DNA from 3 places in the Stieleria maiorica genome. Region 3 is predicted to be linked to each of the others. Evidence: riboswitches for the same ligand, from Rfam matches in the RefSeq annotation. Region 3 holds a riboswitch; each other region holds the start of a gene.

Region 1 (10,290 bases), 1.8 Mb from region 3:
GGGCGACGTGCTGTGCAGACCCGGACCGCCACGAGGCACTTGGTGCGGTTCCATCGCATCGACCAATTCGGGCGTCACCGTGATCAACAGTTCGATGTCGTTGCGTCGTTCGCGGACACTACGGAACCACGCACCGATGACCGGCAGCTCGCCCAACAAGGGCGTGGCACGGCTGGTCGCCTCGGTGCGGCTTTGCAACAGACCGGCGATCGCAAAGGTCTGGCCGGCCTGGAGTTCCACAGCCGTTTCGACATAGCGTTGGCTGAACGCCGTGACATTGGTTCCGGAGAGGACCAGCGAACGCGAATCGTCGGGTTCGGAGACTTCCGGGCGAACTTCCAAGCGGATCCGTCCGGGGCCGACGACGAAGGGCAGGAAGTCGACCGAGGTGCCGTAGTCTTCATAGGAAACCGTCACCTGTCCGTTGCCCGAGGGCACGATGTAGGGGACCCGACCGCCGACGGTGAAGCGTGCCGGTCGACCGTGCGTGGCGATCACCGTCGGTTCGGCCAAGTACTTCACCAAGTCTTGTTGACGAAGTGCGGAAACAAACACGTTGAATTCTTCACCCTGAAAAATGTTCGTCGCGGTGTTGGTATCGATCCCGGCCGGATAGCTGGTAAAGCTGCGGGTGTCGCCCCTCCAGTCCCAGTCGATGCCCAGTTCGCGAAGCTTCGTTCGCGAGACTTCCATGATGCGGGTGTGCAGCAAGACCTGCTGCACACCGACGACGCGAATGTTGTTGACCACGGTCGGGTAATACTGCTCGACGATCGCGATCGCCCGATCGACATCGTCGACGCTGGTGACATAACCCGAGACGATTGCCGAGGCGTTGACCGGCATCACCTTCAGGGTCGCCAGCGGCAACTGAGACGACAAAATGCCTTCGATCTCGCGGGCGTCGGCGATCACCGTGATGTCGACGGTGTACTGCTTGTCCTCGGTGTCCCACAAGTTGATCTGTGTGGTGCCGGGCGTTTTGGCAAACACCTGCAACTGGTTCTGCGAAATCGGTGTGGCCCCGAGCACTTCTTCGTTGTGAACCTGGAACCGCGGGATCTTCGCCTCCAGTGTCAGGATGCTGCTGGATTTGACCAGCATTTGCATCCGCTCAACCGAGCGGGTGATCGTGTGGTTGGCGGCGCCGGCCGTCGAGGCGGCAGACGTCAGCTGAGTGTCGTCGACCTCTTGGGCGCCGGCATGAGTCGCAAGACACGCCACCGAGAGAAGGGCGATCAATTTGAGCGCGGATGGGCGAACCGCATTTCGGAACATTTGCATCGCAGGTGCATCCTTGCAGAACTATCGTCTCGGATCCTCCGAAACACGGCGCCGATGAGTTGCATCATCGGCATCCTTCAGTTCGTTGCGAGTAACGTCGGGTAAAAAAAGGGACGGGTCACGCTCGCCGCTGGGCGACGAGTTCTTGATTTGCTCTGGTTATCTATCGAGGGATCACTCTTCAGATCCTTCTCCGCCTTCGGGCTGAAAGAAGGGGCTGTCGGCTCCTCGGAGATAGTCATCGGACGTCGGATTGTTTTCCTCGACGGCGGTTTCAACCGAGTCGTCGGTGCTGGCCGGGTCAAGCGATCCGGTGTCGCCGATGACACGCGGAAGCGGTTCCCCTTCCACCCATTCGTAAACAATCATTCGTCCGTTGATGATTTTTGTCGTGCGGAACGTGGCTTTCTTCGGACCGGCTTCGGTCTGCTCGACCTCGGCGGGTTTTTCCGCTTCGGCAAGTTTTCGCAGCCGTTCTTGTTCTTCACGTCGCTCCTGCAGGTCTCGCAGGAAGTTGCGGGCCGCTTCGCTGGGCTCTCCTTCGGGAATGGTTTCGTCATCGGCCGTCGGACTTCCCAGCGACAACGAAATCTCTCCGAGTTTCTTGGCGAAATCAAACGCCTCGACGTCGGCCTTGCGGATCAGCAGCTGGATGTCGCGGGCGGATCGTGTGCGTGGTTGGTCGGGATCAAACTTGGTGATCCCGTCGATTCCATAGACCTTGATGCCGGTCAAAACGTCCAAGGCCATGTCACGAGCGAACATCTCGCCCTTGGTGAAAAAGCCACGGATGTCAACTCGGTCGCCGGGGCTGACCAAGTTGACCGTTCCGTCGCGGCCGGCCGGGAGTGAGACGACGGTATACCCTCGCGGGACCACCTTGTCTTCGACTTCGTCCATCAACTTCAGATCCAACATCGGTTCCCCGGCGAACAGCGGAACCTTGGCGAATCGACCCTCGAACTGACCCAGATCCGCCGACGCTCCCTGGGGGATTCGGTCGGTCGGCCATTGTTCCAGACGCAGCTTTTCAGCCGTGATTTGTTCTTCCGAATTGATGGAGACGGTGGTGACCAAGATCTCGGTCATGTCCACCGTGGCAGTGCCATTTTGTGCCTGCATCCACTGTCCGACGCCCACGGCCGCAACGGTGCCGCAGATACCGGCAAGTAGCAAGAAAAGTGATTTGTTTCGCATAGCGTTGGCTGGTCCGAGACCAGTGTTGACGTTTCGGGTGTGGAGGACTGAGCTGGGAGGAGGCTGTCGACCCACACTCTTCACTCGGTTGCAACCAGCACCTGCCTGCAACCGTGCGATTGGCGGGCGTATGGCTGGTGTAATAGGCTTGCTTTTCCTAAGCACCGAGGACGAGCTAACTAGAATAAATTCCCAAAAATAGCTCGTCCCGAGGGTTGTCTTTCACCTAAACCAGGTGGTATTTCAGGTGTCCAAAAACAGACGTCTGAGCTTCCGTTCAGATAAGCATTCCGGCGTAGGCAAAATAGATAATTGAGCCGATCGCCATCGGTATTCCGTATGGCAACAGATACATGGTCGGTTTTCGCTCGCGAGCGATCTTGGAAAGCTCTGACGGCTTCTTCACCGTCTTCCATTCCCCAAGAATTTGAAGCGCCATGGCGTAGTGTTTTGTCCAATTGCCGCTCTTCCAGATCATGAACAGGGCCATGATCCCGCCGACGATGGCGGTGGCGGCGAAGGCGTAAAGCGTCACCACGGTGCCCAACCAGGCGCCGACGCCGGCGAGCAGTTTCACGTCGCCGCCGCCCATGCCGCCGACATTTCGCAGCACCAGCAACAGCATCATTCCGACGAACGTGCCCAGCAGACTCCATCCCAGCCCGGCGATGCCGCCTTGGATGGTGCAGTGAATCCAACCGCAGGCGATGAAGGGAAAGGTCAGCCAATTGGGAACCTTCAGGATGGCCCCATCGATGACTGCGGCGACGATCAAGACGACCGTGACAAACCAGACGGCCCAGTTTTCGGTCAGACCCTGGATGATGGCTTCCATGGTGTAGTTCCCCGTGACGATACTTTAGAAAGGTGTTTTGGTGGTCGAAGTCCAGGAGTGGCGGAATCGCGGCGGAAGCCGGCACGCCCTCAACGGTGGCAGGAGGTTTGAGCGAGCCGACGAGCGGCAAGCGGCGAGTGGATCGCGCGATGATTGATCAGCGCGGTCCCAGCATCCAGCTGAACATTGCAAACAACAGCGTGATGAAACAGCAGGAAAGCTGCCACACGTGTTCGGCTGCATCAGCGGGAAGGAGTGGATAGTTCATGATGGGTTCCCTGGTCGCCCGGGACAGGTGCACAATCGGGACAGGGGCACAAAAAAAGAGACTCGACGTGACCGGCGCGAATGCGATGAAGCCCGGCACCGGCCATGCGTCGAGAGTCTCTCGGGTGGTCATCGGCGACGCTTCAAAGCAAGAAGCCCGCCGAGAACCAAATCAGTTAGCAGCGATTGCAGCACCGACTTCTTCGAACTTCTTGTTCGACTCGGTACCGATCGTGCCGACAGCAGCCAAGCAGACGACGACGATCAAGGCCAACATCACAGCGTACTCAACTGCGGTGGGGCCATCTTCTTCCTTCAAGAACTCAACGATGCTATTAGCGAACTTTTTCATTATCCAAACTCCTCGGTTGGAAGCCCTGTTGTGTTGACTTCCGACGATGACTTACTGGTCCGATTCAACGTGAATAGGATCCCGGAAAAGAAGCAGCCACGTCTCCAAAAGACTTGCCTCGGCAATCGGGACCGCGACTCAGTCACGGTCTCGACCGTTCCCTTGGCAGCTCGGCTATCCTTGAAACAAAGCAAGTCGCTTTGCCCACGGACCCGCAGCTTTGCGCCCCGCCCTTACGGTGCGGTTTGCCTTTCTCTGGGGAGCCAGGCCGTCCGGGGATTCTGGTGACCGTCGCGTGGTCGAATCCTCGGCAGCAGATCGTCGTGATCTGCTCTCAACGGAAACCTATGTCAGGAATCGGGTGAGTCAAAAAACTCCAGTTAGACAAAGCATTCTGGGGCGGTTGCGGGTGACGTTGGTCCGGATGTAGCAACTGCACCGAGCAGGGCCCTCCGCGGCGGGATCGTTCGGGTCCGATCAGAAAGCCGGAAACCCTGTTCTCGCCGCGCTCGACCCTCCGGCACGAGGTCGCGCGGTTTACGTGCCCTGATCCCGGGTTCCGCCTGGGAACGGAGATTTCCAGCGGCTCCGCTTCTGGCTGCATGTCGGCGTGTGTGGCGGGAGCCACACCAGCAGTGCGTTCCAAGGCGGAGCCTTGGAATGAGGCAGGGAGCGAATCGTCAGCGGTCGCGACATCAGCCGAAGGCGCGTCCGCGATCGAGCGCAATAAAAATCGAGCGCAATAAAAAACGTCCCGGCGCCGAGGAATCGACGCCGGGACGTGTTCGGGCTGTGCCACAAAAGCGATACCGCTTCGGGCGAATATCGTCCGCTTAGTTAGCGGCGATCGCGGCTCCCACTTCTTCGAACTTCTTGTTCGATTCGGTACCGATCGTGCCGACAGCGGCCAAGCAAACGACGACGATCAAGGCCAACATCACAGCGTACTCGACTGCGGTCGGGCCATCTTCTTCCTTCAAGAACTCAACGATGCTATTAGCGAACTTTTTCATTTTTCAATCTCATATGTGAGGAGCCTTCGAAATCGAAGACATCCGCTGTTGACTTAAGTGGGCCATTCCAACGTGAAAAGGAACCCGGAAAAGAAGCAGCGCCGGTTCCGAAAAGCGAAACCAACCGCCGTCCGAAAAGGTCCGATCAAACTCCGCTTTCACAGCGATCGATCGAGTTTTCGGAAACGTGTCGTCACGGACACGTTCTCTACCTGGACCGTATGTCAGAAAGCCGAAGAAGCAAAAAAGTGATGTCTTGAAAGCTTGTCTCGCTGCCGACCAGGTGCGTTTGTCACAGTTCTGACGGTCAGCGCGAGACAATGCCCCGAGGACGTTCCGTTTCCCGGCTCCGGGACAGGTGATTCGGGTTCGTAAATGAAATGCGCCGTAGTCTCAGACGATGGAAATGCAATTCATTACGTCAACAGAGATGATCTCACCCGGTAGGTTCAAACGATGCAATTCAACCATAGATTCACGGTCACGTTTCTCGCCGTCGTCCTGCTCTCCTCGTCGGGCTGTGACCACTTGGAATCACTGAACAGCAAAAAGGACGACAAGATCACCAAGGCCGAAATCAAACGGATGATCAAGGACAGCGAGAAAGATCTCCCGCACCGCTTGGATGAAAACTTCACGCTCACCAAGATCACCATGGATTACGGCGGAACACTCAACGGTTGGTACACCGTCAGTGACGAACTGACCGCAAAGCTACGACGGGTGGGCAATGTCAAAATCGAGCAGGCGATGCGCGAGAACATCGAAAAGCTTGACCTGGATGACTGCAATGTTCCCGAACAGATCATTCAGATTCTGGAGCAGGACGAGTTTGCGATCCAATACATCCTTGAGGACAAGTATGGATTGCCGATCGCATCGGTCGTCGTCAGCAAAGAAACGATGGACGGTGAAGAACGAGTCGGCCGCACGCAACAAAACCCCTTTGCCGTCCGCAACGTCTCCAAGAAAGGCGGCAAGTAGGCGAGTCCATTGCGGGTAGTGGACGAGGCGACGAGTCCATTCGTGCCGGACCCCTTTTCCGCGGCACTAGCGGAGTTTTTCGCTCAGCGGAATTTCTTCGCGCAGCAGCTTTCCGCCTTGCCCGACCAGCTTCAGATAGTAGTCGCTCGGTAGGCCTTCATAGGTCAAAAAGCGGACGTCCTCTCCGACCGGTGGGTCATCGGTGCACTTGAAGATTGCCGTGCCTTCGTCGACTTCGTCAAACATCGCGACGTAGATCATTTGGCTTCCCGCGCGTTTGGCCCCAACGATTTGTGACCACAAAAACTGTCCCTTCAGTCGTGGGATAGAATCGAGCCTTTCGCCGGTCAGGTTGTGCCAACTGAATCCTGGGAACACGACCGGCAGAAAATCGATTTGCCTCACATCGCACCACTGTCGGTCGCCGCTCCAAACGTCTGCGGCGTGGCGCGTCGCCTGTTCCGGTGTCCGGTAACGGCCGACGCTCCAGGGGCTGAGGATGTCCGACGATTCCAGGATCCGGTGCAGCAGCGGATCGTCGACGGCATCGCGTGTGCCGTCGCGCCAGTAGGATGGGACGCCGAGCATCACCGTACAGCCTTCGGATTTCAGCCATTGCACAAGTTCCAGGCACTCGGCCAACGAATACTTGCGATCATCGCTGAAACCGATCCCCCAGATTGCCACGACCGGGCGGTCTTCATGATGCAGATACGCCGGATCTTTGGCGATCTTCAATTCGGTTTGCAAGCCGGCCCAGTCATCGCGGATGCGTGAAACCTGTCCCGCGCGGAGACCCGACAAGTCATACATCACCGCAAACGCGCGGCCGGCGCGGTTGGCTCCCTCGCGCGCGTGCGATAACACGTTGTTTTTGTGCCGCAGCGAGACGGGATTGGACAGACCGTTGCCGAATCGTTGCACGAACGCGCCGTCGATTCCGTATTGCTGCATCCATCGAAAGTGTCGCAGCACCGTGTCGCGGTTGGTGCTGCTGAACACTTCGGCCGTCCGACCGTCGGCATGTTTGAACCCGGTGGCGAAACGTTCATGTTCTGCGTACTCGGTCAGATCGGGCCACAGGTCGACGGTCACGTTTCCGGGGCCGAACGGGCGGTCGCGTCGTTTCGCCCAGTGGGTCCAGCCCAGATTCGCGCCGTCGCCGTCACAGTTGAACCAGCCCTGGTAGCCACACATGACTTTGCCGGTCAACGTCGTTCGATCGACGACCTGTTGTGCGGATTCCTGCGGCGCAGATGCCTGCGCAGATGCCTGCGCAGATGCCTGTGCAGACGCCTGTGCAGACGCGATGCTGACAAGAGTGACGCTCAACGCGATGAAAAAAAGAGTTCGCATCCTATTTCTGGTTTCGGTGTTTCAATAGGGGATCGGCTTCGATCCTGTCAGAAGCTGACGATAAACTGCGTTCCATGATAGCCATGGCGACCGGGCGCGGCTAAAGTGTTGCTCCCGCCTGGTCACCGAATTCCACCGGTTTGACGAATTCAGCCTGTTGATGGCGTCTGTTCCTCCTTGATTCATTCACGTGTTTGGGATCTCACCATGATGATTTTGGGTCGTTTGATGTGTGGCGTTGTTGCCGTGTCGCTTTGTTTGACCGGATCGGTCGCTTCGGCCGAGGACGGCAAGTGGGTGTCCTTGTTCGACGGTGAAACGCTCGACGGCTGGGAAAAGGTCGGCAACGAGGAAAGTGTTTGGAAAGTCGAAGACGGTGCGATCGCCGGTTCCGGACCGCCGTCGATGCTGGTCAACACGACCGGTCCCTACAAGAATTTTCGCTACCGCGCGGAAATCAAAATCAACGACGGTGGAAATTCGGGGCTCTATTTCCGCACCACGCGCAAGCCGGGATTCACCGACGGCTACGAAGCCCAAATCGACAGCACGCACACCGACCCCATTCGCACCGGATCGATCTATGGGATGTGTCACGTTTACCAACAACACGTCAAGCCGGGGACTTGGTTCACCTATGACCTGGAGGTTCGCGACGATGTCTGGCGGGGACGCAACATGACGCGGATCAAGGTCACCGTCGATGGAAACGAGTTGTACGAGTACTTGGATTTCGATTTGACTTTCAAATCCGGACACTTCGCGTTCCAACAACACGACCCGGGCAGCAAGGTTCACATTCGCAAAGTCGAAGTGATGGAACTGCCGTAGGCGGAATACCGCTCAGGTAAGGCCGAGGCCCGGACGCTCGCGCGAACCGGCTGATTTCAAAACGACGATCAGCCGTTTGGCGCGAGCCTACGGGCCCTCCCTCCGTTTCACTCCCACCTCCCACCCATTTTTTCCATGCGACCCCTCGTCCAAATCTCACTCGACTTGACCAACATCGACGAAGCCCTCGAAACGGCCGAGATCGCCATGCGTGCCGGCGTCGATTGGTTGGAGGCCGGGACACCGTTGATCTTGGCCGAAGGGCTGCACGGCGTGCGGGCCCTGCGGTCGGCTTTTCCCGAGACGCCGATCGTGGCGGACCTGAAGACGATGGACGGCGGCTACCTGGAAGCCGAAATGATGGCCAAGGCGGGGGCCACACACGTCGTCGTGATGGCTCGCGCCCATGAAGAAACCATCCGCTGCGTCGTCAAAGCGGGCGCGGATTTCGGTTGCAAGGTGATGGGGGACAACATGGTCTCGGAGGACATGGTGGCCGGCGCGAAGTGGCTGGAGGACCTGGGCTGTGATTTCGTGATCCACCACATCGGTTACGACGAACGGCGTGGGATCGCCGCGCGTGGGTTGCGGATGCCGAGTCCGCTGGATCAGCTGCGCGAGGTCGTCAATGCGGTTAAAATCCCTGTGCAGGCGGTCGGCGGACTTTCCTTGGAACAAGCGATCGAGTGTCCCAAGTACGGCGCACCGCTGGTCGTGCTGGGTGCCCCGCTGACGATCGACGCCGACGCCTTCAAAACCGCCGACGGGGATTTGGAAGGATCGCTCAAGTTGATCTGCGATGCGGTCCACGCACAATCTGTGAACTAGCCCAGATGCCTGACCCGCCAACCGTCGCTCCCTTCGCCAGAAGGTGGATCCCTGTGGTCCCGACACTCCGGCGTCATCGCTTTCCCGATTCAGAAAAGACCCGAACATGAAATCAGCCGCCGTCGTCAATTTTGCCCCCGAACCGGAATCGGTCGAATTGAGGGAGATCGATCGGCCGTCGATCGGACCGGAGGATGTGTTGTTGGAAGTGGCCAACGTCGGCGTCTGCGGCAGCGATCTGCACCAATGGACCGCCAATCATTCCTGGCCGGTCAATTATCCGGTCGTCTTGGGCCACGAGTTCGGCGGCCACATCGCTGAAATCGGTTCTGCGGTCCAGGGTTGGAAAGAAGGCGATCGGGTCGTCAGTGAGACGGCCGCGATCATCGACCAGAAAAACCCGATGACACGCCGCGGGCTCTACAATCTGGACCCGTCCCGCAAAGGGTTCGGATATGGCGTCGACGGGGCGATGACGAAGTACGTTCGCGTTCCAGCGCGCATCCTGCACGCCGTTCCCGATGCGTTGCCGTTTGAACACGCCTGTCTGACCGAACCTTGCTGTGTGGCCTACAACGCGGTGGTTCGCAACGCGCGGATCGAACCGGGCGACCGCGTGATCGTGCTGGGGCCGGGAACGATCGGCATCCTGTGTGCCGCGATGGCGCGTCTGTGCGGTGCCGAAGTCGCCTTGGTCGGTTTGGAATCGGATCGGCGACGGCTGGAGATCGCCCAGGAGCATTATGGGTGTGAAAGCATCGTCGGGGATGCGAGCGACTGGGCCCGCCGACGCGACGGTCTGGGATGCGATGGTGTCATCGATGCGGCCGGGGCCAGTGCGACGTTGAAGATTGCGATCGATGTCGTCCGACCGGCCGGTTGGATCAGCAAGGTCGGCTGGGGGCCGCAACCGCTCGGTTTCAATCTGGATCCCCTGGTGCAAAAGAACGTCACGCTGCAAGGCAGTTTCAGTCACAACTGGCCGATCTGGGAACGCGTTCTCGCTTTGCTTACGAGCGGTCAATTGAACGTCCAGCCGATCATCGGTGGGGTCTGGCCGATCGATCAGTGGCACGAGGCGTTCGAAAAAATGCACCAGGGCGAAGTCGTCAAATCTGTTTTGAAACCCAGTTGAGGTCGTTGATGCCAAAACTTGCCGCATTCCCGAAAGCCTACATGCAGGCGCTCTGCAAAGACGGCTCGATGAAGCTGGCCGAGTGGTTCCAACTGGCAACCACCTTGGACGTCGATGGCTTGGAGTTTTACGCGGGGTTTCTGGAACTGGCCGATCCCGCCAATTGGCCCCTGCTGCGAACCCAGGTCGAGGACTTGGGGCTGACCAT
Region 2 (10,290 bases), 2.3 Mb from region 3:
CGAAAAAGGGCACGGCGACGGTCAGAACAAGGACTACGACGACTGGACCAAGGACTGGACCACGCGCGCGGGGCTGAAACCCGAAGACACCGACGCTCTGATTCCGTTGATGGCCCGCGGCGCCATGCCGCCCAAGAACGCGCTGCCGCGGAATTTTTCCGAAGGCGTTTTCCGCGGCGGAGCAGCCGCCGAAGACCTGTACCGTCGCATTCTGCAAGGCATCGAAGGCTCTCCGATGCCCGCTTCGACGTTCGTCCCCGGTGAGTACGAAAAGGACGACATCTGGCACCTGATTAATTTCGTCCGCTCGGTCAAGAAACCCGAACCGGAGACGTCGGAGGCCATTTAGGCATTGCCCGGGTGGAATGGATCGGGCATAAGTGTTGGTGTCTAGCCTTCAGGCGATTCCCGGTCGCTGCGACGCAGCGACGTTGGTCGCCTGAAGGCTAGGCACCAACGTTTGCTGAATCCCGTTTTCCGTGTTCCCGTGCCATCCGGGTCACTCCGCTTTTTATTCCACGCATAGCCGACGCCATGACAGACAGCCCCAGCGAGACCGGTGCCGAATCGTCACGCCCGACCAAACACTTTATCGAGCAAGCGATCGACGCGGACTTGGCCGCCGGAAAGGCGAAGGGCGTGTTCACCCGGTTCCCCCCTGAACCGAACGGTTACCTGCACATCGGCCACGCCAAAAGCATCTGCCTGAACTTCGGGCTGGCCAACACCTACGGCGGAACCTGCAACCTGCGTTTCGACGACACCAACCCGTCGAAAGAGGAAACCGAATACGTCGAATCGATCATGGACGACGTCCGCTGGCTGGGGTTCCAGTGGGACTCGCTGCATTACGCCAGCGACTATTTCGGGCAACTGTACCAGTGGGCTGAAAAACTGATCCAAGACGGACACGCCTATGTCTGTGACTTGAATGCCGAACAAACCCGTGAGTACCGCGGCACACTGACCGAACCGGGAAAGAACAGCCCCTACCGCGATCGCAGCGCCGCCGAGAACTTGGAATTGTTCCGCAAGATGAAGGCGGGCGAGTTCCCCGACGGAAGCCGCACCCTGCGGGCCAAAATCGACATGGCGTCGCCGAATCTGAATCTGCGAGATCCGGTGATGTATCGCATCATGCACGCCCACCATCATCGCACCGGAGACGAGTGGTGCATCTACCCGATGTATGACTGGGCGCATGGACAAAGCGATTCGATCGAGGGGATCACGTTCTCCATCTGTACGCTGGAGTTCGAAAACCATCGACCGCTTTACAACTGGTATTGCGAATCGTTGGGCATCCATCACCCGCGGCAAATCGAATTCGCCCGTTTGAACATGACGTACACCGTGATGAGCAAGCGCAAACTGTTGCAACTGGTCAAGGAAAACCATGTCAGCGGCTGGGATGACCCCCGCATGCCGACGATCAGCGGGTTGCGGCGACGCGGCTACACCCCCCAGTCGATCCGCAACTTCGCGACCGACGTCGGCGTGGCGAAATTCAACAGCACGATCGATGTCGTGCGTTTGGAAAACGCCGTGCGGGAACACCTCAACCGTATCGCGCCGCGCCGCATGGTGGTGTTTGACCCGATCAAGTTGACGATCACCAATTGGCCCGACGGCAAGGTCGAAATGGTCGATGCGATCAACAACCCCGAGGATGAATCCGCCGGCACCCGATCGATTCCGTTCAGCGGAACCCTGTACATCGGGGCGGATGATTTTCGCGAAGAGGCACCGCGGAAGTTCTTCCGGCTCAAAAAGGGTGGCGCCGTCCGGCTCCGCAGCGGCTACATCATCGATTGTCACGACGTCGTCAAAGATGATGACGGCAACATCGTGGAAATCTTATGCACGTACGACCCCGAGACGAAATCCGGCCAAGACGATTCGGGGCGCAAGGTCAAAGGCACGATTCACTGGGTCAGCGCCGAACAAGCGATCCCCATCGAGGTCCGCAACTATGACCGTTTGTTCGCCGTCGAAAACCCCAACCAAACCGACGAAGGCCAGACGTTCTTGGATCACCTGAACCCCGATTCGCTGTCGGTGACCGAAGCCTATGCCGAACCCGAACTGGCGGCCGCACGTCCGGAGGATCGGTTCCAGTTCGAACGACTGGGGTATTACGTCGTCGATCCCGACTCGACCGACGAAAAACTCGTTTTTAATCGAATTGTCCCGCTGAGAGACAGCTGGGGTAATATGGTTGCAAAGGGAAAGACGAACTAGCATTCCGTCTCGCTTGACGAATTCGGGTGAACGGTAGTGGACGACGCGAGGAGTCCTTGCGGTTCGCAATCCGAAAGGACTCGTCGCCTCGTCCACTACCCGAAAACCAAGCTGCGATGGAATTCACGCAGCGAACCGTCGCCGAGGCTGTGTGATGAATCGAATCAACCGTCAGCGACGAAGCAGCCGCACACGACCGCTGACGTTCCAGGCGGTTGAACCACGTCGCGTCATGGCCGCCTCGGCGATGGAGATCTATGCCCTGTCGGTCGTCAATCAAGTGCGCGCCGACCCACCGGCGTTCGGCACCGCGTTGCAGGGGATGATCGACCAAACCGTTGATTCCGCTCACGGATACGCAGCCAGCGATCCCGTTTGGACCGACCTTCGCGACGCGATCAGTGTTTCGCTGACGCCTTCCAACGTCGCCGCGGCGATCGATCTGCTGCAATCGACCGATCCGCTTCCTCCGTTGACCTGGGAAGACTCACTGCAGGCCAAGTCGGCCGTTCACAACGACTGGATGCAAAACCATTGCTTCACCCATAGCACGCCGGCTGGTGCGTCGGCGTTGCCATGTTTTGCCGCGTTGCCGGGGCTGACCTACAACCCACAGGGCGCCGCGGCGAATCCGGATATCATCAGTGCCGAAACCATGGGGCCATGGAGCAGCGGCAGCTACAGCGAAAACATCGGCTACCAGTCCGGCCCCAGCATGCCCCGCACACGCGCGGCACATGCCGTCGGCAGCGTCGGTCATCGTCAGCGTCAAGCGTATTACGACATCGTCAACTTCGTGTTGGAGTTCAATTCATCCAGTCTGGGCCATTTAGAGGCACTGTTGCAGGACCGCCGCGACGCGATCGGAATCGATTACGCATTGCTGGACGGGTTTAGCAACACCTCGTCGGCGACGAACTTTTTGGCCACCCACACGCTCTCGCGGAACAAAGATTTTGGCGGCTACTTGACCGGATTGGCGTACACTGATTCAAACCAAAACGGCCTGTACGACGTCGGCGAACACACCGGCGGCTGCGTGACCGTGCTGGACATCGCCGCGGGAACATCGACCGAACACTGTGTCGCGGCGGGAGACTATGGGCGGCTGTCCGTGTTTCTTCCCGCGGGGCAGTATCAGGTCACCGGCGGCGCGACAACCATCGCAGTCGACATCGGTTATGTGTCGGAAAATCAGAACGTCGACGTCACCGCCGCGCTCAATGACACCACCGTGATCGACCAACCGCTGGATCTGACCGGATACCAGGCGTTGTTCAGCTCCTCGGTGGTCGGGACGCATCAATTGTCCGGGAACGATCCGTACCATGTCCTCATGTTTGACGCGGACCGCGACGCGACGCTCAGCGTGCAGCCCTCTTCGGCCGGTGCAACGCCGACGTCCCAACAGGTCTTTGTCGTCGACGAATCGTTGATTGACATCTCCACGACCGACGCCGCGGGCGTCACCGCTGATGTTGTCGCGGGCGGGCGATACGCGATCGTTTTCTTGGGAAGCGACCAGATCAGGTCGTTCGACGTGTCGGTCTCACCGGGCGATGGCGTACGACTGGGCATGACGAATTTGATCGATTTCGCGGACGTCAATGGCGACGGCGACGTGAGTCCACTGGACGCGCTCAACGTCATCAACGAACTGGCGCGACGGCAGGGCCCCTCGCCATCCGACGCATCCTTTTTCTACGACGTCAATCAAGACGACGACGTGACACCGCGAGACGCACTCAATGTCATCAACGAAATTGCTCGACGCTCCGCACCCGGAGAGCCAGAATCACCGCTGTCGCTCCAATCGCCGCTCCTGACGCTGTCTCGGTGGCGACCGAGCACCAACGATGGGACCGACGAAGTGATGAACCAAATTGGTCTCCTGTTTTGACGCACCGCTCCTTGGTGAAAGTGTAAACCGCGATGTGGGATGACTTGAACGATCGCCTTGACGATTTGCGGCGTCGCGGGAGGATGCGTCGCTTGCATCCGCGGCGCATCGAGGGCGTTGATCTGATCGACCAATCCGGCCGGCGATTGATCAATTTCGGATCCAACGATTACCTGGGGCTGGCGTCGTTTTTGGCGTCCAAGACGATGCGCGTTGATTCGGTCGGGGCGCGGGCGAGCGGATTGGTTTGCGGCTGGACCGATCGGCACCAGTTGCTGGCGGAAAAAATCGCCGAGTTTGAAAGGACCGAAGCGGCGGTCGTTTTTCCTTCCGGTTTTGCCGCCTGTTCGGGGACCGTTTCGGCCCTTTGCCGCCAAGGCGACTTGATCCTGAGCGACGAACTGAACCATGCCTCACTGATCGATGGCTGCCGACTCTCCAAAGCCGACCGCATGGTTTACCCCCACCGTGATGTCGACTCGGTCGCCCGGTTATTGTCACAGCACCGCAAGCAGCACCGGCGTGTTTGGATTGTGACCGATTCGGTGTTCAGCATGGACGGCCATGTCGCGCCGTTGCGTGAACTGTGTGTCGTTGCATCCGATCACGACGCAACGCTGATCGTCGATGAGGCTCACGGGACCGGAATCCTGGGGGACCGCTTTTCGGGAGCCTGCGAATCATTGGGCGTGAAGGATCAAGTCCCGATCCGAATCGGAACACTCAGCAAAGCGCTCGGCGGCCAGGGCGGTTTCGTCGCTTGTCCCCGTGTGGTCGCCGAGTTCTTGGTCAACCACAGCCGTCCGTTGATCTACAGCACCGCGCTGTCAATGTCGGCGGTCGAGTCGGCGATCGTCGCGTTGGAACATCCCGGCGAAATACGGCGACGACGAGATTTGGTCTGCGCGATGTCGCGACAACTGCGATCGCAATTAGGGCTCGCGTGCCCGGCTAGCGAATCCGGCATCCCGATCATCCCGATCCCGATCGGCTCCGACGCCGATGCGGTCGCGGCATCGCAACGGTTGTATGAATCGGGCATGTTCGTACCGGCAATCCGGCCGCCAACGGTCCCCGAAGGCCAGGCGCGCCTACGGATTTCACTCTCAGCGGACCACAACACCGAAATGTTGGGGCGATTGATCGAGGGTTTGCCGTCTTTCTGATTGACGGACACTTTTCACAGTTTTGCTTGACTCTCTCGTGGAGTGACCAACCCTTCACCAGAACGACCCGGTGTTCTCGTCACGATCAAAGGCGAGCTTACCGAGCGTTGATCGATCGATGATTCCGTGTCATCACGGGTCTTTCGAGCGAGGCGTGCGGCCGCAAAACGGCGCTCGCGAAAAGGCAAGCCGGCCGCGAGGCCGTGCACGCAAAGTGACGGGTCTCTTGCGAGACGGCCGCACTACCGAACGAAACAACCCCACGTCTTCGCCCGCGACTGCCCCGTTGCAGGCATGCCGGAGTCAATTGATGACTGCTACGAAACCGACCCCCGGTACCGCCGTTTGTGTCGGATCCCGATCGACGCCGTCGAACCGCACGATTCTCGTCGCCGACGACAGCCGGACCGTCTTGCGGCTGGTCGAACGCACGCTCTGTGAAGCCGGTTATCAAGTCGCCTTGGCCGCCGATGGACGTCAAGCAGTCAACGTGGCGATGGAAGCCAAGCCGGACTTGATCATCTTGGACATCAACATGCCGGTCCTGGACGGCTATGGCGTCTGCCATGAACTGCTGGCCGACAAGGCATGGGACGGGGCGACCCCGGTGATCTTCTTGACCAGCGCCAACGCGCCCCACTTGGAAACACTCGGCAATCAGCTCGGGGCGTTTCTGTCCAAGCCGACCGAACCCGAGCGGTTACTGGCGACCGTCGAATCCTTGCTTGCCCGCATCGCCTGACGGCAACAGGAAACGTTACCGAACCAATGCTTCTCCCTGTCCCGAATCCACTGCCCTGATGTGTTTGCGATGAGCACCGGCCCTGAACTATCGACCGACGACGATCTCGAGCTGAGCCTGGAAACCCTGGACCAATGGGAAACCGAACTCGATCAGTTCGCCGCCGGCATCATGAAACGGCTGTCCGAAGCCAGTGGCAAGACGATCGACGTCAGCGGACTGATCCCCCAGAACCAGGCCGGTGAGCAGAACCAGGCCGGTGAGCAGAACCGGGCCGGTGAGCAGGAAGTCCCCCTGCAAGCGGACGAGAACAGCGAGGCTTTGCGTTTGCTGAAGTCCTTGCGTGAAATGACCCAGTAACCCGATCCTTTTTTCAGCCCCCAGTAGTTCCGATGGAAAGCGTGATTTCCAATCAATCGCGAATCGCCAACCTGAGCGACAAGCATTGCATCTTCCGATGCGGTGACGTGATGTTCTCGCTGCCGGCGACCGCCGTCCGCGAGGTGACCATCATGCCGACCGTGGTTCCGGTGCCGCTGAGCCACCCGTCGCTGGCGGGAATCGGAAACCTGCGCAGCGAGTTTTTGCCCGTCATCGATCTGGAACCGCTGATCGGAAACCAAGCCCGATCGGCTGCCGACACCAAGCAATTGTTGGTGATCCAGTGCCCGCTCGGATCGTGGGCCATCGCCATCGACAAGGTGATCGCGATCGACGGCATCGAAACACATATCGACGCCGGCTGGCGCAATGAAAACGCCATGTCGGTCTTGATGGGCACCGCAACCTATGACGGCAAAGTCATCAGCGTCTTGGACGTCAACGGGCTGCAACGAATCGCACAACAGACGCTTGAGGACCAATGGCATGGGTCCGTGCAGGCGTTTCCCTCCACCGTCCCCACCACATCGTCCGCTTCCAAGTGGAACGCCGTATGAAAACCAACACCACCTTTTTGACAAGTCACTCCCTGGTCGCGGTTGTCGCAACGGCTGCCGCGATGGCCGGTTCATCACTTTCGACACACTACCAGTGGGCGATCGTCATGGTCGCCGCGTTGGCAGCCGCCGGTGCCGCTTCGCTATTGCTCGGACACAAGGTCGGCAAGGGCATCGGGCAGCTGAAGAAGATGCTGGTCGAGCGACAACAAACCATCGTCTCCAGCGGAATTCGCGAGATCGATGAACTCGGATCCACCGTCATGCAAACCTCGTTGCGGTACGACGAAATCGAAGTCGCCAGCCGACAAAACGCCCGCGAGCTGCAGTCCATGTTGTCCCGCCTGTCGCGACGCGACGGATACGACTCGGCCGACATGGGTGAGTTCAAGACCGTCCTCGGCGGCGTCGGCCGATCGCTCAGCGAACTGATGGGCCAGATCGAAAAAGACGTTGTGGAAATCAGCCGTTGCAATGCCGACATCAACAGCGCCAAGCAATCCGAGGCGACCTACCGAACGACCGCGCTGCTGCAAAACCTGACCAACGGCGTCGAACGCGTCGCCGACCGATGTGCCCAGTTGCAACAACAAATCGGTTCGGCCGAAAAAGCCGTCGCCAAAGCCATCGAAAAGACCAACGTGCTGACCGAGGGTGTGCACCGCATCCGCAGCTGCAGCGAAACGAGCAAGAAAAAACTTCGCTCGCTCGGCGACCCGACACGCCAGATCGGCAATATCGTCGGCACCATCACCGACATCGCCGCCCGCACGGAGATGTTGGCCCTGAACGCTTCGATCGAATCGATCCGTGCCGGAGAGCACGGACGCGGTTTCGCCGTGGTGGCCGACGAAGTCCGAAAGCTGGCCGAACAAACCTCGCACTCGGCTCGCGAAATCGGCGTGCTGGCCGAATCGTTGGAAATGCAGACCACCGATTCGCTGGCCGTGCTCAGCCGAGAACAAAACGAAGTCGAATCCGACATCGCCGTGGTCGAAGCCATTCGGGAAACGCTCAACGAGCTGTCTCAGGTCACCGCGGCCGGGATGTTCGTCGTGTCGGATCTGTCACAACAGGGCGACCAACAACAAAACCTGGTGCAAGGGCTGGCCGGTGGCATCGACTCGATCGCCTCGGCCCATCAAGCCGATCGGAAACGGGCCGACCACGCCTCGTGGGCGATCAAGTCGCTCGCGAAAACCGCCATCGATCTCGATTCCAACATCCATCGGCTACGCGGCTGCACCAATCCCAATCTGGACGTCACCCCGGCCGAACGACGACAGTTGTTGGAACTGGCCAACCAAACACGGGCCGACGCGACGCCCGATGCGGCCGGTCGCCAGGAACCCGCGGGTCGACATCAAGCCGGACGACATGAAAACACCCGCGTCACGGAGGAGGCCAAATGAGCACCGAAGAGACCTCCTCGGGCGCATTCACCGACCACGTTTTCTCTCAGGAAACCGGATCAGGCGATGCACCGAAACCAGACAACTCCGGCCGCATGGCGGACTTTTCCACCGCGGTCGACTTGCTTCACGAGCTGACCCATGCCGGTCTGGAAGACATCGACGTGTGCTTGCAAGACACCGTCGAAAAACTTGGCCAGCTGGCCGACAATGTCGAACACTCACTCTCGGGCTTCAATGACGATGATCCCGACGTCCTGGAGTTGGTCGATTTCGTCGTCCAAAGCAGCCACTCCGTCCGTTCGGTCGCGCTCGGAGATCAATCCGGCGATCTGGATCGCGAGCAACTGGAACTGCTGAAAGAGGCGGTCGAGCTGCGACTGGAATCCTGCGACACCAGCGGCGGCTTCGAAGGAAGCGATTTTGAAGACGGCGATTTTGAAGACGGTGAAGACGCGCGATCCGAATCCGGTGGTGATTGGGACGGCGGCGACGCAGATCCCACCCCGGAACCCGATGTCGTCGCGCCGACTCAAGCCGAAATCGCCGAACTGCTGCGCAGCCTGAGCGCCCAAACCTCTGGGATCGTGCCCGATGACGCCGCCGCCGAAACGGCTGCCGCGAACGATCTGGACGTCCCGGCCCCATCGGCCGAATCACTCCCGGACCGGTCTCCAAACACCGATCTCAACGACGACGCCGATCCCACCGATGCGATCAAAGTCGGCGGCAGCGCCATCGCGATGCCCGCAGTCGACGAGATCGAAATCGACGACGAACTGCGCGAAGCCTTCATGGACGATGCGACACGCGGGCTTGAGTCGATGGAGCAGGCGCTGTTGGATCTGGAATCCGATCCGAGCGACGAAGGCCCGATCAAAACGATCAGCCGCGAGCTACACACCATCAAGGGCGCGTCGGCCAGTATCGGCATGTCCAATCTGGCCGACTACATCCATGAAGTCGAGGAACTGATTCGCCAAACGCAAGACGCCGGTCGGCCGGTCACGCCGGAATTGTTGTTGCCCCACGTCGATCTGATTCGCGCACGCGTCGATGGCGATGACGCCGAAGAGACGACGACGCAACCCCTCGCCGCCGCTTCTGCTCCGCCGTCAAACGCCGCATCGGCTCACAGCGCTCCGGCACCCCACTCTCCCGCTCCAAACTCTCCGGCACCCGGATCGTCGGCGGCCAGCGCTCAACCGGCCCCGACCGCGCGAGCGGCCAAAAAGACCACGCTTTCGGACAGCCACGGCGACGACGAAACCGTCCGCGTCAAAGCGTCCCAGCTGAATCGGCTGATGGACATGCTGAGCGAACTGGTGATGCTGCGAAACCAGCGTGACACGGAGATCTCGGAACTCAAGGGCATTCACGACGAACTGATCCACAGCGTCACCCGGATCCGCATGCTCAGCCACGAAGGTGAGGCGTTGTTGGCCGGTGACTGCTTGGCCAACCCGGTCCTGGCCGAAGACGGCGTTTCGTTTTCGCACCTGAACGAAGTCGCCAACGACGTGCTGGAATCCGCCCAGCGGTTGCGCGACTGCTATCGCCCTGTCGCTGACGGCAACCAGGCGGTGTCGCAATTCATTCGCAACTTTCGTCTGGAGTTGGTGCAGTTGCGACGGATGCCGGTTTCCGGATTGTTCCGTCGGCTTCACCGTGCGATCAGCGACGCGGCGCGCACCGAACAGAAGCAGGTGCGTGTGGAGTTGGTCGGTGAAAACACCGGCATCGAACGTTCACTGCAGGAGAGGATCTTTGAGCCGTTGTTGCACATCGTCCGCAACTCGGTCAGCCACGGCATCGAAACGTCGCAAGAACGCGTGTCGGCCGGCAAGACACCCCAGGGCGTGGTCCGGCTTCACGCCCACTCGGGTCCCGA
Region 3 (10,290 bases):
ATCTCCATTCTGGATCGACATGGGGTCGTGGCCGGCCCGCGGCCGCCGCAGTGTTTCGAAGTCCTGACGCCGTTGCCGGCCAGGTTGCAAGTCGACGATCAACTGGCGGAAAAGAAACGCCGCGACCAACAGCGGCTGTACGCGATGGTTCAATTCGCCGCCGAACAAGGCGATCGCAAAGAGTTTCTCAATCGCTACTTCGCCGACCCCGAAGGCTGAACCCCCGCCAGCGGAAAGCAATGCCAGCGGGACGCGTCAGCGAGCGGCACGGGGCGCAATCACGGGCCACCGGCTTACGCGGCGTGCTGGCAGGGGGACGTGCTGGCAGACTGCCCGCATCAGCCGGTGCTTTCGCGACGCATCACGGTTTCGGCCACGATGTCCATCCCCTCAAAGGCGAAGAAACCGGGCACGTAGCTGACTTCGGTGATCGGGATCGTGATGCGGACCCGGATATCGTCCCCGGGTTCGGCTTCTTCCAGGAACGAGGGCGTGATGACCACATTTGCGCTGGTGATGTTCATGATCGCCAGTTCTTCGTCGATGCGTGCTTGGACGTCTTCGATCGATGCCGTGGGGCGGATTCCGACGCGGGCGCCCTCGCGTGACGCTTGGACGACCGCCTCCTTGATGATGCTGATTCGTCCCATTTCGATCAGCCCGAAGGTGAAGGTCAACATGACGGGGACGATCAAGGCGAATTCGACCGTCGCGGCTCCGCGACGCGAAGGCCTTCTGCGTTGGCGATGTTTCACTGGATTGGTTGACATTTCAGGGTGTTGTTGAAGTGGATGCTTCGGGCCGACGTGGACCCGAACGGTTGTCGTTGTTTCATTGGGCTGCGGATCGGCTAGTCGACCAGCATGACCGGAGTGAACAGAAACTCGCTTTCTTCGATCGCGGCTTCCCTAAAGACGGAGTAGCGGGCGACCATCGGGGCCGGTTGGATGGTGACGTGTTTCTTCTTCATCGGGCCGGTCAGTTTGACACTCAAGATTCGAATGCCTTCGAAGCGGACGATCGTGTACATCGCGTTGTTGCCGTTTCCGTGCACGCTGGTGAAGATCGGGATCATCCGGGGCTGGCCGATGATGTCTGCAAGTTCGTCTTTGATCGCGGCACTGATTCCGGTGTCGCCGTTGAGTTCCAGTTCGCCATTGGAATCGAACTCCAGGGGGCGGCCGAAGTCAGCCATGTCTTGGGCGGAGATGCCGTGTAAAATCTGGCGGCTGATATCGCTGGTGCTGTTGTTGGCACCTCCGATATCGACCGTGCCACGGTTGCCCGGCGAACCGGTCCCGGTCGGGTAGAGCGAACACTCAAAGAAACCATCGCTGCCGGACGAAACCGTTCCGCCGGAGTAGCTGTAGTTGTCTTCGGTCTCCTTGGCGACGACCTTTTCCCAGGTTTCCAGGTCCAACGCGATGGGCAAGATGTCCAGCGTCTCACCCGCATCGCTGGGCGTGTAGAATCCGGAAATGGTCTTGAACAGCGCGGCGGTGCTATGCGCTTGCAGCGACTGTTCGGCCCGGCCGGTGACCGATCCGAAGAACAGTGGGATCGCGGAGTTGTTCGCTCCGGTTTGGCGGACGTGGACGCGAACGGCGTTGAACCGTGACGGATCGGAGTTGTCCAGAACGCCCGGATTGTTGCGGTCGTAAAACCCAATTTCGACGTCGCTGGCGGCGTTCAAGGTCGGCGCGCGAGAGCTGATCACATTTTTCGAGGCGATCGAACTGGCCGCGTCGTTGATGTCACACTCCACGGTCGATGCATCGTTGCCTTGGACCACACCGTCGAACAGTTCCCAACACGCCGACATGGCGGCTGCATCGGCGGTTCGCTTGACTTCCGATCGTGAGACGTTGATGTGTCCAAAGTCGATCGCGACCGCGGAGACGACCAAAAGTCCCGCGACCAAAAAGACGCTGAAGACCAGAGCCGAACCCTTGCGGCGATCTGCCGGATAGCGATTGTTTTTTGTTTTGGTTGAACAGCCGCGCGAGCGGGACGCGTTGTCGCTCATGGTTTGTGTGTGGAACATGGGATGACCTTAGAAGATGAAGTGATCGATGGGGATCCGAACGGCGCATAGTTTCAATGTCAGCTCAAATTTCGGGTCGAACGGTAGCGGAAGTCGCCAACACTTTCGGCGTCCAGCCGGGAGGGCCGAAACTCTTGGCGAATTCCGCTACCTGACAATCAAGCTGACACACATTTCTAGTGGGCCACTTGATTGACATGGATGGTCGTGGTGTGACCGTCGGTGTAGGTCAATCGCACTGTCTTGAGTCGAATCGAAGCGACGCGATTGGCGCCGAATCCGATGTCGACCGACTCAAGGCTCTTCTGGGGCGTGTAGTGATCCAGGCAGTGGAGGTTCTGGTCATCCATCTGCACCAGGTACTCGGGGCCGCCGAAGTTTCCCCATTGCATCCCGTGACCGTCTTTGACGGCGAACATCAGTTGCCCGTTGAAGACGGCCATCGCGCTGGTCCACTCGATGTGGTCGTTGTCCCAGGCGAGTGACTGACGGATCGGACTGCGTTCTTCATCAACGGGGATTTCGTTGCAGAACGCCCCGACACGAAATCCACCACTGGAATAGCTGTCCTCGGCGGCGTAGTTCATTTGCAACTGGAAGTAGCAGTCGTCGTGTTCGGAGTCGGGATAAAGAAAGAAGGCGACTTGAGGCGAGTTGATGTTCGGCTCGGGATCGTTGATGGTCATCTCCCAATCCTCTTCGACCATGAAGAGTTCGGGGCCTTCGGCAAACGCCTGGCCATGCAGCATGGCAAGCAAGCACAGCCCCCCGGCGATCAAGCTGGTGCGCGCAGCACCGAATCGTGTGATGGATGGAGACATTTCGGTTCCCTGTTTGGACGAGGCAGAAAAGAAGGGATCACGCGTCGGATTCTGTTTGTCCCCTTCGGTGGCCTGGCGATCCGATCGCATTCGGAAAATGCGTTTCGGACCCATGGCTTTGCGTCCCACGTTCACACGCGGTTTGCCGTTTCGAGGGTCATGATGGGGAACCGTTGGAATCCAACGCGGTAACAAAACGCTATGTCAATTTGCCTCAGCAAAGCGGCGTTTCCTCAGAAGAACGGTTTCTTGGCTGACGCCCCCCCGCGTACGTTATGACGGACGTCGCGGTTGTAGGGCCACGATGAGGGTTTACCCCCCGTTTTCGCAGGCATTCCGAGGGGGGAGGGGCTAACGGCGGGCAACCCTCTATGCACCAAGTTACGATGTCTATTGAATCAGACGCGTTCCGGGGCCGCTGGCGGTCGCCGTTGCGGGGCCTCGGGGAACGGGGGGCCGTTCATAGAGATCGAACTCGGCCCACAGCGGGATGTGGTCGCTGATCGCATTGGCCTGCTGCTCGGTCAATCCCAGGTCGGCCTTCAGATCGATCACGCCTCGCCGCCCCGAATACTCGGCTGTCACGCTGCTGTCGATCAGGATGTGATCGTTCGTCTTGGTGCGATTGATGTTGGTTTGGATGTCGGCGGCCAGCGAGAGCACGCCGGGGATCGATTTGAGTCGTCCGAGGTTCTTTTCGCTGACGTTCAGGTCGCCCAGCAGGATGAAGTCGTCTTCGGAGTACTGCTGGAACTCATAATCCCGCACCCGTTGAAAGACGTCCGCCAACACATTGATTTCGCTTTCTTGATCGTCCGGATCCACGCGATCGGGTTTGGTATGGACGTTGATCATGGTGAATCGAAACGGCGGTTGTCCGCTATCGGGCGGGACGACGGTTTCGAAAGTCGCCACCATCGGTTCTCGGTACATGCGTTTGCCGGGGTCTTGCACCACGTAGGCTGATCCGGGGACCAGATTGATCCGCGATCGATCCCAGACGAAGGCGTATGATTCCAGGTAGGATTCGCCGATCGGGTCACTCATCGTCGCGGCAAAGCTTCCGCCGGATTCATTCAGCAACGCGACCAGTCGCTGCAGGGCGATGCCGTCGGCCCCCTGTAGTTCTTGGATCGCCACGACGTCGAAGGTGCTGACGATTCGTGCGATCGTCCCCAACACATCGACGCCGTCCTCGTTGGTGCGAATGCTGGATTTTTTGTCCGCGAAGTGTTCAATATTGAAGGTCGCGATGCGAATGCGATCCGGCGGCCGGTCGGTTCGGTCGCCCAGGGAAATCGTTTCGCCACGAAATTCGGACGCGGCATCCGGGGTCAGCAATCCATCCAGCGAGGAAAAACTTAAGCCTCCGGTCAGCAGCATGTAGACCGCGTACAACACACCGAGTGTGGTGGCGCCCGGGCCGAACCAGCGCAGCAGCGGATTCGAACTGCTGAAGGAGCTCTTTCGTCGACGTTTGGAAAAGATCCCCACTTCGGCCTCCTTGCCGAATCACCCTCTCGATCGTTTTAGGTTGCTATAGGTAAACTTGGTCGTCTGGGGCAATGGCAATACGAGGAACGGGAGTGCGTGAGATGTCGCAGTGGGATGACGTTCAGCGACGTCTGGAAAGGGTCCGCAAGTTTGCCGGATTGATGGACGACAAATTCGCCCTGCCGGGAACCCGGCTGCGGTTCGGGCTGGACAGTTTGCTGGGGCTCTTGCCCGGCTTGGGCGACGCGGCAACGGCGGCGATGGGCGTCTGGTTGATCGCCGAGGCGGCACGGATGAAGGTTCCCAAGGGCGTCTTGATTCGGATGTGCGGGAACTTGCTGGTCGATGCGACACTGGGTTCAGTTCCCATCGCCGGCGACGTGTTCGATTTGTATTGGAAATCCAATCGACGCAACGCGGTGCTGTTGGAGAAACACCTCAAGAAACGCGCGGCCGGTCGCTGATGCAAATGGACATCACGTTGCCACGATTCACGATTCTGATTCACACCGTCGGCCCCGGTTTCGCCAGGCAGTCGGAACCGGTCATGCATCAGGTTGCGGCCGGCCCGGTGCATTGGGATTGGTTGTTCCAGCGGTCCGTGAATCAACGGGGCGGTGCGGGGGTGTGGACCTGGGCGACCGATCCGTTACCGTGGTTGGCTGAGCAGCTTTCCGGCTCGACCGCTTCAGCCGCAGCAAGTGGAGCTCCGGTCACGACACCGGCGCTGCGATTGGCCGATCACCGTCTGCGCTATTTGGATTTTGAAGGCGACATCGGGAAAGGACGCGGTTCGGTGCGGCAACTGATGACCGGACACTATGAATTGAAGCAGCAAACGGACCGCTGTTTTGAAGCGGTGCTCCGGTGGTCGAATCCTCAGGCAGGAGGCTCCGGCGGGGCCGTTGCCGGAGGCGCGGCGGAGGTGCGGTTTTCCGCGACCGAGCGTGATGAATTGGGGGCGGCGACGTGGTGGGATGCGACGGTGGTCGGTCACTGATGTGTCGATGCCGGCGCGTGACGTGAGCCACGTGGCTCGTGGTGGATGTTTGATGCAGGTGTCGCTCGCTGACCGGCCTGTCGATTTAATTCGCAACCGAAACAAGAGTGAGCCGATGGCGCTAGCCACGGGCCTTGAAGGGTGATGCTGGCACCGCTAGGCCCGCGGCTAGCGCCGTCGGCTCACTAAATCAACAGGCCGTGACGCCGCCCGCTGGCATTGTCGCTCGCTGACGCGCGACTACAACCCGCGTGGCGCGGTCTGTTCCGGCAACCCATCGGGGTTCGGATCGCGCGTCGGATGGGTGCTGTCGGATTCCGGTTCGTCGTCCAGTTGTGCGAGGATGTAGACCGCACCTTGGGGGGAAAACGTGGACGTTTGCAGATCGCCGGTTTGTCCGGAGACTTTCAGTTGATGGTCGCCAAGTTCGATCGATTCGATGATCAATGCACCCTCGGTGTGTTGCGGGTATTGTTCGGGGACGTCTATCAGCGCGATCGATTCGCCGTCACGCGTTTCCCACTGCAAGTTCAGGTTCAACTTCGACGCGATCAATTTGATCCGGTTTTTGAATTGGGATACTGGTAGCGGCAGCGCGCCGGCACGGATCTGATCGATCGCGATGGCCAGACGATTGGGCTTGTCGGTCAACTGGACTCTCAATTCGCACGACAACACGGCGTCCAGGCGTTGGTCCTTGAAACGTGCGGCGGCCATCAACACCCCGTCGTCGATCACGATCCGCGGTTCCTGCAACCCTTTGGCCTTGAGCCTGGGGAACCGTTTGGGCAACTGGTCGATCAACCAGGCATTGATTTGTTCGGCCGCGAACCGAGCCTCCCAGGCTCCGGGCCGGGCGACATCGTCTTGCAGTTGCTGGACGTCGCACTCGAGTTGTTCGATCGACTCGGCGACATCCCGTGGCGGGGGTGTGGCGATGGCCCGTTCGTAGAATTCGGGGACCTTCTTTGTTTCCCGATGTGCCCAGAATGCGGTGGCACCGAGCGAGGCGATCAGGAGAGCGCCGACCAAGAGCATCCGTTTGATCAAACGCTTCCACATAGCCCCGTGTTCTCTCTAAAATCGAATCGGTTTGGGCAACCAGTCACGCAGTCGGTCAGCCACACTTTCCCGTTTTTGGGGGGGGGGTGACGTGATGCGGGAGTTGCTTGCTTCGTCCGCCGGGACCGCCCCGGTTTGTTTTACTACGCCGGCAACCGGCGGAGGGTTTCGGTCGGTCGATCGCGGCGATGGGGTCGGCCGCATCGCGGATCGTGCCATCAGGTCCCGTGACCAGTCATTATTGAGCAGTCCGGCCGCAGGTTTCAAGTTTCCTCGCTGAAGACCCTGAATCGCCAGGAACGCGTTTTCCTGCAGCGCGGTGCGTTCTGCTTCGGTGGGAAAATGGTCGTGCAGATGGATGTCGTCGATCCAAAGTTTACCCGGCGACAGGCTATCGATCGTCAACCGCACGGATTCCATCTGGTCCCGATGGATCTGATCGGCCTCCAGGACCAGGTGCCTGGGTTGCCAGTGTCCGTCACAGGGGACGTCGAATTCGGTCGAAAAACGCACGGGTTTTCGCAACCGATTTCCTTCCAAGGAAACGCGTACGCGGTGACGTGGTGGTTCGTTCGGCGGCGGCTCCGTTGCTGTCGACTTCAGCACGTTGGTCGCGGCCGGGTTGGCGTCCGCCGTTCGCTTGCCGGCGCGAACCGAAAGAGAAACGGCCATGCGCCCCGAGGCCGGCACGGGAATCGGTTCGCTGACCAACCAGATGCGACCTGCCGATGCCGTGTCGGATGTCATTCGGATCGAGTGGCTGCCCTCGATCGATTCGGTGGAGTCGAGCGTGACGGCGTCGGATGGGAATTGAGTGTGCATCCAGCCGACGATGCCGACTTGTCCTTGGATCTCGAAGCCGCCATTGGTCAATTCGTTGTAGTCTTCCGGCGAGGCGAGCGTGCCGATTTTGCCGACAACCGCGCTGACATGTCCTTTCAATCGCTGGAGCGTTTGATCGCCGCCCACCATGCTGCCGTACCACCCGGCCAGCGATACCGGTTCTGATTCGCCGCGCACCTGCAGCCTCACGATTGAGGTCGGCGCGAGCGTCAACAAACGCGAGTCGGAGGCACCGGTCGGCCGAAGAATCGCATTCGGATCGTCGGCGCAGAGAAGGCTGCAGTCGGCGATCCGTTCGTTGGAAAACCGCAATTTGACTTGGCTTGTCCAAGGAGCGGTGTTGATCACGGTCAGATCGATCGACGAAGCTTGATCGGGTGACCGGTTGTGTGATGCTTCGGAAACCAAGACGTGGACGTAGTCCGATTCGGAATTCGACGCGGACCGAACCGGTCGGGCATCCGCTGCGATTGCCCGGCAGTGGTTCATCGTTTGGCGAAAGGACCGATTGAGTGCAAAGGGCAATTCGACCGTCCGGATCGAAAGGACCCGAGACCCTTCGTGCACACAGGACTCTAGAAAACGAGCCGGCGAGGTCAACGAGGATTGACCGCCGATCAACAGGTGCGGACGCGACTGTCGGTCCACATTCTCCATCGAGACCGATCGGTGGCCATGTGTCAAACGCGGCTGCACCCGCAGCCCGCCCGGCGCGGTCCAGGATTCGATTGCTGTTGTGATCGTCTTGACGATCCAAGTCGGCTTGGCGGGGGCGGATGCGTCCGCGGGCTGGCCGCCGGCGATGAAATCCCATTGGTGAAGATCGATCGGAACGGAGACGTTGTCGTAGCCACACCAGGCGGCGTGAGTGGCCAGCCGTGATGTCGCCTTCCAAAGGGAAAACATCAACACTGTGGACTGTGCGTACCCGCCTTGAGACAGCTGGTCCGCGTGGTCGGAGGTCAGGTGGGAGAGCCAGCCCGTGGATTCGACCCAAAACGCGACTTGGCGTGTCGGTGGGGCCGTTTGGGGCGCGGATCGGTCGACATCCTGTTCGGCCAGCACCAGCGATTCGACCGAAAGGGGGTGGTCAGAAGAGTCGTTGGTGATTCTGACGAACTCATTGTCCCGATGGGCATAGTGCAGAATCTGTTGGGTGATGACGGCCGCATCGTCTTCCGAGGAAACATCCATCGGACGTCCCAGTTGCACCGAGAGTGAATCGGTGACCGGATCAAAGTCTGGACGGTTGGCGAATTCGATGCGGACGGTTTTCGGAGGCGACGGGGCTTTCGGTTCGGTCAGCGTGAGGGACAACTGATATGGCTGGTGGACGTTCAAATCGCTCAGCAGCCCGATCCAGGATTCACCCGGGCCGATCGTGTGCGGCTCGTTCCCCGAGGCGGCACGGCGCGGCGTGAAAGGCAGCGACTCGCTCACCCGCTTGACTTTGGGGACCAGTTGGGTCGCCCCGTTGGGCATCCACCCCAGCGGTTGCCAGTCCGACGGATCCAACGGCCGGATCGGTCCCCGTTGCCGCCATTGAAGGGGAGCGATGGCGGGGCCGGATTGCGCTGCAGATTCCGTGGGTTCGCCGAGGTCTTGAAAGACCATCCACGGTGTTTGCACCGACGCGAGTTCATTTTCCGATCCGGTCAGGCGTGACCAGATGCGATCGGTTTTTTCGCTCAAGCGGCAACGGATTTCATAAACGCCGGCGATGCGGGGTGAAGACGCCGCGATCGCGATCGCCGTCGAATCGCCCGACGCATCGAGTCGCAGATCAGTTTGTTCGCGACCGACCATGACGCCGTCATCGACGCGAATCAATTCATAGCTCAACACCAAGTCGCGGTCGGCATGTTGCGGCAACGCCCGGATTCTGACCGAAAGTTGGCATCCGTCGTCGGCACCCACCAAGGGCCAGGCGGGGTTGGCCGAGCGGAATTCGAAGGGGCGTGTGGAGCTGTCCAGACGCGCCCCAGCGTTTTCAGCGGCGACTGCTGCGGCGCTGGCGACCGGCGATTCGGGCTCCGGCATCGATTCGGCCCGCATCGCCATCGGATCTGGCGGTGTTTGGGCTGGGCACCTTGTGGCAGTGCCCGGCGCGACGATCACGATTGCAACAACCGTGATTGCAACGACCGCTCGGGGGGCGAACGTGGCGCGGCGAGGCACTGGAGGACGTCCGTGTCCGATCATGACCATTGGGAGACGTGAGAGTCGAAAAGGAAGGCTTTTCGGAGACTAGCTCGTTTCAACCTTGCCCGGCAAGACGAATCGATCACGAATCCACTCGGCCGCCGTATCAAGCGTTTCGTCGGCGTCGCGAATCTGATACCCCAGTTCCGCCTCCGCGCGTCGACTGGAATACCAATGGTATTGGCTGCTCATCGCGACGCCGGCGCTATTGACATCGGGTTCCACGCCGGTGACGCGGCCCCAGAAATCTCCGGCCAGCCCCGCCAGGTACTCCATCCCGGGCCCGGCCGCGCGGATCGGCGGTCGTGTGCCCATCCGTTTGGCCATCTCGGTCCACAGTTTCTTGTACGTCCAGTTGTGACCGGCGAGGATGAACTCGCGTCCGTTGGGTGAATCCGACTGCAGTGCCGCGATCACGCCTGCGGCGACATCGCGTGAATCACACAGGCTGCAACCGCCCGAGGGGGCGATCGGTTTCCACCCCGTCCCGACCTCCAGCATCATCCGGCCGCTGCTGGGTTTCCAATCCCAAGGTCCGAGCATGAACCCCGGATGGAGGATCACGGTTTGGAGTCCGTCCGCGATGCAGCGGCGAACCAGTTCCAGGGAGGCGCGTTTGCTTCGGACGTAGGCGCACTGCACTTGTCCACCGGCGTGGTCCAAGGGAGTCGTTTCATCGGCGATCGTCTGCGGCGACCCCAGCGCGATGGCGTTGACCGTGCCGACGTAGGCGAGTTTCTTTGCGTGGCGAATGCAGGATTGGATGATGCGTCGCGTGCTTTCGCAATTGACCCACATCGACTCATCGATTTTTTTCCAGCCCA

Evidence for each region. Region 3 has a riboswitch for cyclic di-GMP ahead of Mal15_RS27745 (hypothetical protein). Riboswitches for the same ligand answer to the same signal wherever they lie in the genome.
Region 1: linked by a shared signal. The riboswitch ahead of Mal15_RS00180 (Flp family type IVb pilin) and the one ahead of Mal15_RS27745 (hypothetical protein) in region 3 are both predicted to bind cyclic di-GMP.
Region 2: linked by a shared signal. The riboswitch ahead of Mal15_RS01755 (response regulator transcription factor) and the one ahead of Mal15_RS27745 (hypothetical protein) in region 3 are both predicted to bind cyclic di-GMP.

The regions. Positions count from the first base shown of each region.
Region 1 is NZ_CP036264.1:36,813-47,102, forward strand. Features, by position in the region: gene Mal15_RS00165 (type II and III secretion system protein family protein) at 1-1,284, opposite strand, end outside; gene cpaB (Flp pilus assembly protein CpaB) at 1,459-2,481, opposite strand; gene Mal15_RS00175 (A24 family peptidase) at 2,759-3,316, opposite strand; gene Mal15_RS00180 (Flp family type IVb pilin) at 3,756-3,935, opposite strand; cyclic di-GMP riboswitch class I at 4,097-4,195, opposite strand; gene Mal15_RS00185 (Flp family type IVb pilin) at 4,769-4,948, opposite strand; gene Mal15_RS00190 (hypothetical protein) at 5,405-5,932, shown strand; gene Mal15_RS00195 (glycoside hydrolase family 71/99-like protein) at 5,999-7,288, opposite strand; gene Mal15_RS00200 (3-keto-disaccharide hydrolase) at 7,499-8,119, shown strand; gene Mal15_RS00205 (orotidine 5'-phosphate decarboxylase / HUMPS family protein) at 8,255-8,947, shown strand; gene Mal15_RS00210 (zinc-binding dehydrogenase) at 9,054-10,082, shown strand; gene Mal15_RS00215 (sugar phosphate isomerase/epimerase family protein) at 10,091-10,290, shown strand, end outside.
Region 2 is NZ_CP036264.1:557,592-567,881, reverse strand. Features, by position in the region: gene Mal15_RS01775 (cytochrome c) at 1-349, shown strand, start outside; gene Mal15_RS01770 (glutamine--tRNA ligase/YqeY domain fusion protein) at 535-2,241, shown strand; gene Mal15_RS01765 (dockerin type I domain-containing protein) at 2,396-4,141, shown strand; gene Mal15_RS01760 (aminotransferase class I/II-fold pyridoxal phosphate-dependent enzyme) at 4,186-5,307, shown strand; cyclic di-GMP riboswitch class I at 5,481-5,557, shown strand; gene Mal15_RS01755 (response regulator transcription factor) at 5,618-6,049, shown strand; gene Mal15_RS01750 (hypothetical protein) at 6,119-6,409, shown strand; gene Mal15_RS01745 (chemotaxis protein CheW) at 6,442-6,987, shown strand; gene Mal15_RS01740 (methyl-accepting chemotaxis protein) at 6,984-8,399, shown strand; gene Mal15_RS01735 (hybrid sensor histidine kinase/response regulator) at 8,396-10,290, shown strand, end outside.
Region 3 is NZ_CP036264.1:8,161,589-8,171,878, forward strand. Features, by position in the region: gene Mal15_RS27730 (RecQ family ATP-dependent DNA helicase) at 1-219, shown strand, start outside; gene Mal15_RS27735 (TadE family protein) at 339-770, opposite strand; gene Mal15_RS27740 (pilus assembly protein TadG-related protein) at 851-2,044, opposite strand; gene Mal15_RS27745 (hypothetical protein) at 2,221-2,865, opposite strand; cyclic di-GMP riboswitch class I at 2,929-3,022, opposite strand; gene Mal15_RS27750 (exonuclease/endonuclease/phosphatase family protein) at 3,256-4,359, opposite strand; gene Mal15_RS27755 (DUF4112 domain-containing protein) at 4,461-4,823, shown strand; gene Mal15_RS27760 (hypothetical protein) at 4,823-5,359, shown strand; gene Mal15_RS27765 (hypothetical protein) at 5,600-6,421, opposite strand; gene Mal15_RS27770 (hypothetical protein) at 6,437-9,325, opposite strand; gene Mal15_RS27775 (NAD-dependent epimerase/dehydratase family protein) at 9,512-10,290, opposite strand, start outside.